One region of the Rossellomorea sp. FM04394 genome, then DNA from elsewhere that is predicted to be linked to it. Evidence: predicted binding sites of a transcription regulator. Region 1 holds the regulator's gene; the other holds the start of a gene.
The links. The regulator LexA, encoded in region 1, represses DNA repair genes until DNA is damaged. The targets are predictions, from matches to a motif close to CGAACATATGTTCG.

Region 1 (5,715 bases):
ACCTCGTCTGATTTTTAAATTATGGATTTTCCTTTGGTACTCCTCAACCATGCTCACGATATTTATGACCATAGAATCTGATTCAGATAAGTGAAGCTCACCACTATGTGTTTGACTGATAATCTTGACTTCTTCTTTTAATAAACAATGAATGAGTGCAATTTTTGCATTTCCTCTGCCAATCCTCGTTTCGTCCTGTATGAGAACTGCCGCAATCGAGTCATCTTTAATCAAATCAAGAAGTTCCAGTACACCAGGACGATCTAATTCAAAACCGCTTGCTTGATCTTTTATGATAGCAGCCACTTCGTATTGGCGTTCTTGTGCTAATTTCACTAATTCCTCTTCTTGACGCTCCAAAGATGTTTCCTGTGTGTCTTTCTTTGTACTTACTCTGCAGTAAATAACTGCCTTCATTTTCTATCCCTCTATTCTTCGTTCATTACCAATTCATAATCTGAATGGGTGGATAATGTTGGATTTTCTATAGGTAACACAAGTGATTCACCGGGTTTGATTGAGAATGATGTAAGATTATTTTCCTCTCCGACCCAAGCGATAAATTCTTCCACTGTCATAGAATATTCTTCATTATACTGTTTGGCAATAGTCCAAAGCGTGTCTCCATCCTGAACGGTGATGCTTTGATATGACGGCTGGTTTGCCATAACCACTAGCAAATAGGCTGCAGATAAAAGTGCTAAAATAAATAATATAATAATGTAAGAGAAACGATTCCAAATGTGTGTTAACATAAAAAAATACCTCCATACGAATGTTTGTTCTGTTTTTTTGATATATTCATTGTAATACGAACATTCGTTTGGTGTCAACAGAAATTCGAACTTATGTTTGTATCGACTGGAAAGACATGCTATAATGGGAACATAAGATCTATAATAGAGGTGCGTGAACATGACAAAATTGTCTAAAAGACAGCAGGACATACTAGAATATATTAAAATTGCAGTTAGAGAAAAAGGGTACCCACCTTCCGTACGGGAAATCGGGGAAGCCGTTGGTCTTGCTTCTAGTTCCACCGTACACGGACATCTGGCCAGGTTAGAGAGTAAAGGTCTTATTCGTAGAGATCCCACCAAACCAAGAGCCATCGAAATCTTAAATCTTGAAGAGGATACGATTCCACGCCAGCGTGTTGTTAACGTTCCTTTAATCGGTAAAGTTACAGCAGGTCAACCCATCACGGCTGTGGAGAATGTCGAAGAATTCTTTCCCCTGCCTGAGCGTATGGCACCTTCAGACGAACAGGTGTTCATGCTCGAAATCATGGGTGATAGTATGATAGAAGCCGGGATTTTGGATGGAGATTTTGTTATCGTGCGTCAGCAGCAAACAGCGAACAATGGAGACATCGTCGTAGCAATGACAGAAGAAGATGAAGCGACTGTAAAACGCTTCTTTAAAGAAAAGGATTATGTTCGATTACAGCCAGAGAATTCAACAATGGATCCGATCATTTTACGAAATGTATCCATTTTAGGTAAAGTCGTCGGAGTTTATCGTCAAGTACATTAGTACGTTTAAGCCGCTATGTTTAATAGCGGCTTCATTTTTTCTGTATTTCGAAAGACTTTTGTAAAAAAATAAGCAGTGGGTCGTAGCGTTTTCCCTACGACCCACTGCTTTGCTTTTAAGGATTAATACATTTGAATGTATTGCTCGCGTTCCCATGGGTGTACTTGTGTACGGAACATATCCCATTCGATCTCTTTCGCTTCCACGAAATGTTCGAAAATGTGTTCTCCAAGAGATTTAACGATTACTTCATTTGTTTTAAGGTTTTCTAATGCAGCATGTAAAGTTGCAGGAAGATCTACGATACCCGCTTCTTCACGCTCTTTTTTGTCCATAACATAAATGTTGCGGTCAATCGGCTTAGGAGCTTGCAGGTTATTCTTAACACCATCTAATCCTGCTGCTAATAATACAGCCATTGCCAGGTAAGGGTTAGCCGCCGGATCGACACTACGTACTTCAACACGTGTGCTTAATCCACGAGAAGCAGGGATACGGATTAATGGGCTTCGGTTACGTGCAGACCAGGCAACATAACAAGGTGCTTCGTACCCTGGAACTAAACGCTTGTATGAGTTTACAGTCGGATTCGTGATTGCTGTAAAAGCAGTAGCATGCTTAATGATACCAGCAAGGAATTGACGGGCAGTATCACTTAGTTGTAAGTCACCTTTTTCATCAAAGAAAGAGTTCACTCCATTTTTGAATAAGGACATATTGCAGTGCATTCCTGAACCATTCACACCGAATAATGGTTTCGGCATGAATGTTGCGTGTAAACCATGTTTACGTGCAATCGTTTTTACCACTAGTTTGAATGTCTGAATATCGTCACAGGCTTTTAATGCATTTGCATATTTGAAGTCGATCTCATGTTGACCAGGAGCTACTTCATGGTGGGATGCTTCGATTTCAAAGCCCATTTCTTCCAGTTCTAATGCGATATCACGACGGCAGTTCTCCCCTAAATCTGTAGGAGCTAAATCGAAATAGCCACCGTTATCGTTTAATTCCAATGTCGGCTCACCGTTTACGTCTAATTTAAAGAGGAAGAATTCCGGCTCAGGTCCAAGATTGAAGTCGGTAAACCCTAGCTCTTCCATTTGACTTAAGATGCGCTTTAAGTTGTTACGCGGATCTCCTTCGAATGGAGTGCCATCTGGATTGTAGATATCACAGATTAGACGGGCTACTTTTCCTTTTTCAGCTGTCCATGGGAATACCAACCATGTATCTAAATCAGGGAAAAGGTACATATCTGACTCTTCAATACGAACAAATCCTTCAATTGAAGATCCGTCAAACATCATCTTGTTATCTAAAGCCTTCTCAAGTTGGCTTAGAGGGATTTCTACGTTCTTGATCGTCCCCAGAATGTCAGTGAATTGCAGTCGAATGAACTTGACACCTTCTTCATTCGCTAATCTTAATACATCTTCTCGAGTATACTTTGCCATTTACGTATTTCCTCCTCAAGTTTATTAAAGGTTTTATTTAATGAAAAAAGCGGGACATGTCACCTTGACGCAAAGATGCCTTAGTAAATCGACCGGAATGCATCAATTCATTTCGAAGTAATTTACGCAGCTCGTCATCGGATAAATCTTGTCGTGCTTTTTCTTCCTTTTCATTACTTACGTCAGATACTACTTTACTTTCATTTTGGCTGGATACAGCAAATATCTTCTTTATCCCTGCCATGTTGATGCCTTGATCTAACAGATCCTTTACTTCCAATAACTTATCAATGTCATTCAAGGAAAAGAGCCTGCGATTCCCCTCAGTACGTGCAGGGCTGATCAGTTGGTGCTCTTCATAGTATCGAATCTGACGAGCCGTTAGGTCCGTGAGCTGCATGACAATACTAATTGGAAATAATGCCATCGTTCTACGAATTTCACTTCCGCTCATCTTGATTCCTCCTTTTGTTTTCCTTCTTGACCTTATTATATGTAATGTAAGGAGTTCTGTCAATCAAATGTTAGATTTTCTTACATAAGAAATCAATAGAAAAGGATAGTCAGATTTAGACTATCCAATTACTACTTTAATATCCTTTCCCAACAGTGATTAAACCTTTTTCAATTAAATTATCTACTGCTGTGCATACAGCAATTTTTACATGTGCGTAAGTTAACCCTCCCTGAACGTATGCCACATAAGGTGGTCTTATCGGTCCGTCAGCAGATAATTCAATGCTGGAACCTTGAATGAATGTTCCAGCAGCCATAATGACATCATCTTCATAGCCAGGCATATAGTTCGGATATGGAGTAAAATGAGAATTTATAGGTGATGCAAACTGGATTGCCTGACAAAATGCAATCATCTTATCTTTGTCATTGAATTGTACAGACTGGATTAAATCTGTTCGTTTTGCATAAGGACTTGGGTTTGTATTCATGCCGAGCTCTGTTAAGAACGCTGATGTGAAAACGGCACCCTTTAATGATTGTGCCACCACATGTGGCGCCAAAAAGAAGCCTTGATACATTTCCTGCAAACTGTAAAGAGATGCCCCGGCCTCTGCCCCTATCCCAGGTGAGGTCATTCGATACGAACATGCATCTACGTATCCTTTTTTCCCAACAATATATCCTCCTGTTTTAGCAAGGCCACCACCAGGATTTTTAATAAGGGAACCGGCCATTAGGTCTGCACCTACGTGACAAGGCTCTCTTTCTTCTACAAATTCTCCGTAGCAGTTATCTACAAAGACGACAATTTCAGGGTTAATTTCTTTAACGAAGTCAATCATTTCTTTGATTTCTTCTATAGTAAAGGAAGGTCTATTGGCATACCCTTTAGAACGCTGAATCCCCACCATTTTTGTCTTGGAAGAAATCGTTTTGGCCACTTCTTCAAAATCGACCTTTCCTGACTCTAGTAAATCGACACTTTGATAGCCAATCTGGAAGTCTTTCAGAGAACCGGTGCCTTCTCCGCGAATACCAACAATTTCTTCTAACGTATCATAAGGTTTTCCCGTTATATACACCAGTTCGTCCCCAGGTCGGAGTACACCAAATAAGGCGATTGATATTGCATGGGTACCTGAAATGATCTGGGGTCGAACCAGTCCTGCTTCTCCTCCAAATACGTCTGCATAAATACTTTCCAATGTGTCTCTCCCGGCATCATCATACCCGTATCCTGTGGAAGGAATAAAATGAGAATCACTTACACGATGCTTTTGAAAAGATCTGAGTACCTTAAATTGGTTACTTTCCGCTCTTTCTTCTATATGTTTATGTATATCTTTAATGCTTGATTCAACCTTTGTTACCAATGATTTTAGAATGGTTCCGTGCGCTAATTGTTCAAACATGAGGTCTTTGTTTCCCTTCTACCTTTGAAATTTCTTAATGTTTCCTGAGATCGGGTGATCTTCCAGGTGATAGCCCGTCAATTCATAAACCTGGTTTTCTTCTATAAATTCCAGTTTTCTTAAGATGGTTTCATTCTTTAATTGCGAAAGGACCTTCCCTTCACTCGCTGGAATGAACACATGATAAGATGTCATATGTTTCTTCACGATTTCTTCTATTTTTAATAAAAGCTGCCCGCGATCGAGTTCGTTTAAGGCACTGATCATGATCCGATCCCCTTCACTGCCCGGCACAAAGTCAGGGTGCATCACATCTTTCTTGTTGTATACCGTTAACTGAGGCAGTCCAGACATGTCCAGGTCTTCCAATAAAGATTGAACGGTCTTCTCATGCTGACTGTAATCCGGATTTGAACTATCCACTACATGGAGAAGAAGGTCCGCTTCCCTCACCTCTTCCAGCGTAGAGCGAAATGCCGCTACTAATGTAGTCGGAAGATCTTGGATAAATCCAACAGTATCCGTAAGTAAAGTCGAATATCCGCTTGGCAAGGGCATCTTTCTTGTCATAGGGTCCAGTGTAGCGAAGAGTTGATTCTCTGCATAAGAATCTGCTAATGAGATTCGATTAAACAAAGTCGATTTTCCTGCGTTTGTATAACCGACCAGTGCTATTTGAAAGGCTTTGTTACGCTTTCTTCGTTCACGATACCTTTCTCTGTGTTCAACGACGATTTGTAGTTGTTTCTTAATATCATCAATTCTGCGATGAATATGACGACGGTCACTTTCGAGCTTTGTTTCACCCGGCCCTCTTGTCCCGATTCCTCCTCCCAACCTTGAGAGAGAGG
Region 2 (5,715 bases), 790 kb from region 1:
CGATTCAAAGACCTCTCCATTAACAGAGATGTACACGTCATTGTGAATGTGGACAATGACCGGGTGATCGTGCCCATTCATACATCTACAAAATGACAAAGAAGAAAGCGTTGGTTTATAAACCAATGCTTTCTTCTTTGTGATCAAATGCTTTTATTCCAGCTGATCCAGGATCGTTTTCGTTACGAGACGGCCCATATTTCCACCTCACCTTGAGATTACACCGGATAAAATAAGGGTATGCATCATGGAGCGGCAAATATTTATGATTTTCTAGCCTAAACGGCTAGAATTTTTGTTTCAGAGGAAAACTATTACTATTGTTGGAAAAAGGATGTGGATGTATGATAGGGATTCTTTTGGCCCTGATCCCCGCAATAGCATGGGGGAGTCTTGTGTTTGTAAGTGTAAAACTTGGAGGGAATGCTTATAGCCAAACGGTTGGAATCACCATTGGTTCCTTGCTGTTTGCCATAGGCGTTTTCTTCATCAAATCCCCGGAATTGACGTTATTTGTTTGGGGGATCGGCTTCATTTCAGGCGTCTTCTGGGCAGTCGGTCAAGTCAATCAGTTAGCGAGTGTAAAGTTCATCGGAGTTGCGAAAACCGTTCCGATTTCAACGGGAATGCAGCTGATTGGAACGACTCTTTTTGGCGTTTTAGTGTTTAAAGAATGGAAAACAACTGAGACGATCCTCCTCGGAAGCGGGGCCGTTTTAGCTCTTATTATTGGTGTTATATTAACCTCGTTCACTCAAAAATCCGAGGGTGATGATCAATCTCAGCTTAAAAAGGGTTTACTGACTTTATTGCTATCCAGCTGTGGATACATAGCCTATGTCGTCATTTTAAGATGGTTTGATATTGACGGCTGGGAAGCCATTTTACCACAGGCGATCGGAATGTTCATCGGGGCCGTTGTCATCACTTTCAGGCATAAGCCCTTTACAAAATATACTATACGCAATATTTTAACCGGTCTTATGTGGGCATCGGGGAATCTGGGATTGCTTCTAGCCCTTCCCCGCATCGGAGTGGCTACAAGCTTCTCCCTGTCCCAGACGGGAATCGTCATTTCTACCCTTGGAGGTTTGTTTTTCTTAGGTGAAAAGAAATCCAGGAAGCAGATTCTTCTTGTTATTGCAGGATGTATTCTGATCATTATCGGTGGCGTTCTATTAGGCTTCACGAAAGATTAAGGAGGAATGAAAATGTATTCAGATTTAAAGGGTAAGGTTGTCATTATCACGGGGGCTGCCACAGGCATAGGGAAGGCGATTGCCAAACGGTTTGCCAGTGAAGGCTGTAAGGTGGTCATCAATTATTTTAAAGAAGAAGAAAATCCTGAAGAACTGGTAAAGGAAATTGAAGAAGCCGGGGGGACCGCCTCCATCATTCAGGGGGATGTGTCAAAAGAAGAAGACGTTCAGGGTTTTGTCCGCTTTGCCCACGATACGTATGGCCGTCTTGATCTCTACGTGAATAATGCGGGGATCGAAAATGAAGTTCCGTCTGAAAACCTGCCAATTGAAGATTGGCAAAGGGTCATCAATACGAACTTAACAGGCACATTTCTTGGATGCCGTGAAGCGGCGAAATACATGCTCGAGCACAAAATCAAGGGATCGATCATCAATGTTTCTTCCGTGCATGAAATCATCCCTTGGCCCCACTTTGCTCACTATGCAGCCAGTAAGGGTGGGGTGAAATTATTAATGGAAAGTCTTGCATTAGAATTCGCACCGGATGGAATCCGGGTAAACAATATTGCTCCGGGTGCCATTGATACACCCATCAATGCCGAGAAATTTTCCGATCCCGAAAAGAAAAAGGGAGTGGAAAAGCTCATTCCCATGGGGTATATCGGGGAACCCGAACAGGTTGCTTCCTGCGCGGCTTTTCTCGCCTCCGATCAGGCAAGCTACGTTACCGGAACGACACTCATTGCCGATGGGGGCATGACGAAATATCCGGGATTCCAAGCCGGAAAAGGCTGATGCATAAATAGGAAAAGGCCAAAATCACCAAGTGATTTTGGCCTTTTCCATTGTATTTTGAGTGTAAGTATTTTTAATCCACTATGGTGATGATTGGTGGTTTTTCTAAGTATTTCATGAAGTTGGGAACGTCATCTCCGACTGCTTTCCACTCTTCTGACTTGAAGGCCTCTTTCATATCCGCTTTGTTTTCAAACTCGATCTCCGTTACTAAATAGAGCGACAAATCCGTATTTTGATTGGATAATACCCGCTGTACATTCGCATTTTTTACATGAGGTACCTTTCCTGCGATCGGCATATGGGTGTTGAAGTAATATTCCTCGAACGCTTCCTGATCCTTCGGTTTTTCATACATCACAATCACTTTCGCCATGTTACGCCTCCCTAGTCCTGTTAATGTGTGTTCATTTGAATTTTAGCAATTATAGGAAAATACGACTATGTATTTCATGACAAAAATATCGACATAATCTGACTCGTGTTTCACTTTTAGGGCTTGTCGGGCCTTCCCAAGCCGCCTCCGCTTTTCTTTTTATTCTCTCGGTTTCCATTTATTTAAGTTGAAAGGGAACGTATATTCGGTTAAAATCATAGATATACTATATGAGAACGTTTGTTCTACTTAGGTAAAATGGAGGACGAAGATATGACTGTCGATTACAGTGTGCTGCCACACCACAAGATTTTGTGCATCGATATGAAGAGCTTTTATGCTAGCTGTTCGGCTGTCATGGAGGGGCTGGATCCCCTTGAATGCCACTTGGCTGTAGTCGGGGATAAAAGTCGGCAGGGAAGTATTGTGCTGGCGGCCTCGCCCAGGATGAAGAAGGACTTTGGGATCAAAACGGGGTCGCGGATGTTTGAAATTCCAAACGACCCGCGCATCCGGCTTGTAGAGCCGAAAATGGCGACGTATGTCCGGATTTCCACGGAGCTGACCCGCCTGTTTCATCGTTATGTGCCGAAGGATGCCATCCATACGTACAGCGTGGATGAAAGCTTCATCAAGATTGATGGAGCGACGAGTCTCTGGGGAGACGCGACCACCATCGCCCGCAAAATCAAAGATGATATGGAAAGGGAATTTCAGCTTCCATGCGCCATAGGAATCGGACCCAATATGCTCTTGTCCAAGCTGTGCCTGGATCTTGAAGCAAAGAAAAAGGGGGTTGCCGAGTGGACATATGAAGACGTCCCTGAAAAGCTGTGGCCACTGTCACCACTCCGTGAAATGTGGGGGATAGGCGGACGTCTTGAGAAGACCCTCAATCGCATGGGCATTTTCTCTATCGGCCAATTGGCGAAGTATGACCTGGAAAAGCTTGAGGCGAAGTTCGGTGTGATGGGCAATCAGCTTTATTACCATGCATGGGGGGTGGATCTATCTGAAATCGGGGCCCCGATCATGGATGGGCAGGTCAGCTTCGGCAAGGGGCAGATTCTACTGCGGGACTATAAGGAGAAAAAAGAAATCAAACGCGTCATTTTAGAAATGTGCGAAGAAGTCGCAAGACGCGCCCGGACCCACCGCAAGGCAGGCAGGACCATCAGCTTTGGGATTGGCTACAGCCACGAAGAATTCGGCGGGGGGTTCCACCGGTCACGGACGATAGAGGAACCGACCAACATCACCATGGATCTGTACCGGGTCTGCCTGGAATTATTCGAAGAAAATTACAATGGAAAAACCGTACGGAAAATCAACATCGCCCTTTCGAATATCGTAGAGGACGGGGCGCTGCAGGTTTCACTTTTCGAACCGGACCGCTGGGAAAGGCGGGAACTTGGGTATGTAGTGGATCGCATCCGGAACAAATACGGGTCAGGCGCCCTGCTCCGCGCGGTTTCCTATACGGAAGCCGGGACAGCAAGGCATCGTGCCCGTCTGGTGGGCGGACATAAATCGTAAGGAATAGAGAGGTGAGAGTATTGATCCGCGATCGAGGAAGAATCAAATGGACATCCATGATGCTGCCCGAGCATGTGAAACTCTTAAGGGATTGGGCAAAGGAAGATACGTACGAAAAGAGGATCGAACTTGACGAGCAGGAGCTGGACAGGATGAATGAAGTCGTGGCAGAGGCGATGGAGTTTGGTAGAATGGTATCGATTACCCACTACACGAAGCATCGTCATCAATTATCGATTGGAACCGTTCATCATGCCGACCCGCTGGATGGGAAGCTCCACGTCGTAGACAGGTTCGAAGACGTACACTATATTCCGCTTGCAAGCATCGTGGACATTCGCTTTTTTGATTGATGTTCCAATGAAAAGAGAGACTTCGGGTGAAGTCTCTCTTTTCGTAGCATTCATTCTTCGTCCAATACCTTTTCGGCACGCACACATGATTCAAATTTCCCTTTGTGAGAAGCGTCGCAAAACGGCATGTTGGTTGATAAACCGCAGCGGCAAAGAGTAAACACTTGTTTAGTTGGAAATACATTTCCGTCGGCATCAATCAGTTCCACATCGCCGCTTACGCGAAAAGAACCGTTATCATTCACTTTAATTTGAGCTTTTGTCATGAAAACCCACCCTTTCTAGAAAATACAAAAGAATCCCCACTATCGATAGTAAGGTGAAAAGAGTAAAAAAGCAATATTCTAAAGGAATCAAATGAAATATGATAGGATAAGGGACAGAGGAGGTCGTCGAATGAAAATCCAACTAACGAACGAAGCAACCCGAAAGATTCAAGATAAAATCGGGACACAAAAGGGTCACCTGAAATTAAAATACGATACAGAAGGCTGCGGCTGTGTGGTGAGCGGCATTCCTACCTTATGGTTTGTCCATCAACCAGTTAAAGGTGAAGATATAAAAATAGAAACCAACACCTTACCGATCCTTGTAGAAAAGTCAAAAATGGTCTTTCTTGATGAAGAACTGAAGATTGATTTTTCTTCGCAAAGCAATACATTCCAATTAAAAAGCCCGGGGCAGATCATAAATGGGAGAATGAACTTTCTGATGTTTCCAGGGGAATGAAAAGAAACGAAGCTGACTCTTAGTTAGATCAAAGGGTCAGCTCATTTTCCCTCATCAACTCGTCAAACATCATGGCCATAGAAACCCCGGTTTTCCATCCACCCCATCCATCCTCTACAGACCAGGACGCAGAAAGAATCGAATGACAGAACCCGTATCGGATCAAACGCCCATAAGAGAGGGAAAGAAGGCAAGCGATAGTCCGGGTCCTGTATCGGAGCAGCTCCAAAGGCACCTCCCATTTCTTCCATTCATTCAACATAAACTGAATGCAGTCATATTCCCGCTCGCCGATGAGTCCTTTTGGATCGATGGCCGTCCATCCTGAAGACTCCGAGTAGAGTATATTCCCGTGATGAAGATCACCGTGCAAGAGAAAGAGATCTGTGGAAGTACCGAGCAACTCAGGAAAAAGGTCTTCAGCTTTCAAGACGAGCTCTTCAGGAATGGGCCCGCTTCCTCCCTTGAATCTTTCACGGAGCCGGCCGATTCCTTCTGACCAGGAGTGGACCGTAGGGTAGGGATGAGAGCTGACAGGCCGATGCCAGAGTCGCTCGGCCACACGGGAGAACACATGCAGGACCTCTACTTCATCCATAACGGAGTGCAGGGGAGTTCCAGGGATCAGGCGCTCTAATAAAATCCATCCCTCTTCCTTATGAAAATCTATGACCTCCACCATGCCCTTCCCTTGGAAATCCCGAAGCGCATGAAACTCATTGGA

Region 2: ACCB35_RS14155 (UV damage repair protein UvrX) is a predicted target of LexA. The motif match lies at 2,568-2,581, and genes of this name have one in related genera.

Annotation. Positions count from the first base shown of each region.
Region 1 is NZ_CP168654.1:1,995,745-2,001,459, reverse strand. It holds gene ACCB35_RS09985 (recombinase family protein) at 1-417, opposite strand, end outside; gene ACCB35_RS09980 (LysM peptidoglycan-binding domain-containing protein) at 429-755, opposite strand; gene lexA (transcriptional repressor LexA) at 916-1,536, shown strand; gene glnA (type I glutamate--ammonia ligase) at 1,659-2,993, opposite strand; gene ACCB35_RS09965 (MerR family transcriptional regulator) at 3,031-3,447, opposite strand; gene ACCB35_RS09960 (aminotransferase class I/II-fold pyridoxal phosphate-dependent enzyme) at 3,584-4,864, opposite strand; gene hflX (GTPase HflX) at 4,883-5,715, opposite strand, start outside.
Region 2 is NZ_CP168654.1:2,786,461-2,792,175, reverse strand. It holds gene ACCB35_RS14175 (hypothetical protein) at 1-96, shown strand, start outside; gene ACCB35_RS14170 (GRP family sugar transporter) at 348-1,199, shown strand; gene ACCB35_RS14165 (glucose-1-dehydrogenase) at 1,212-1,997, shown strand; gene ACCB35_RS14160 (EthD family reductase) at 2,071-2,373, opposite strand; gene ACCB35_RS14155 (UV damage repair protein UvrX) at 2,647-3,909, shown strand; gene ACCB35_RS14150 (YolD-like family protein) at 3,930-4,262, shown strand; gene ACCB35_RS14145 (CDGSH iron-sulfur domain-containing protein) at 4,313-4,528, opposite strand; gene ACCB35_RS14140 (iron-sulfur cluster biosynthesis family protein) at 4,659-4,991, shown strand; gene ACCB35_RS14135 (aminoglycoside phosphotransferase family protein) at 5,020-5,715, opposite strand, start outside.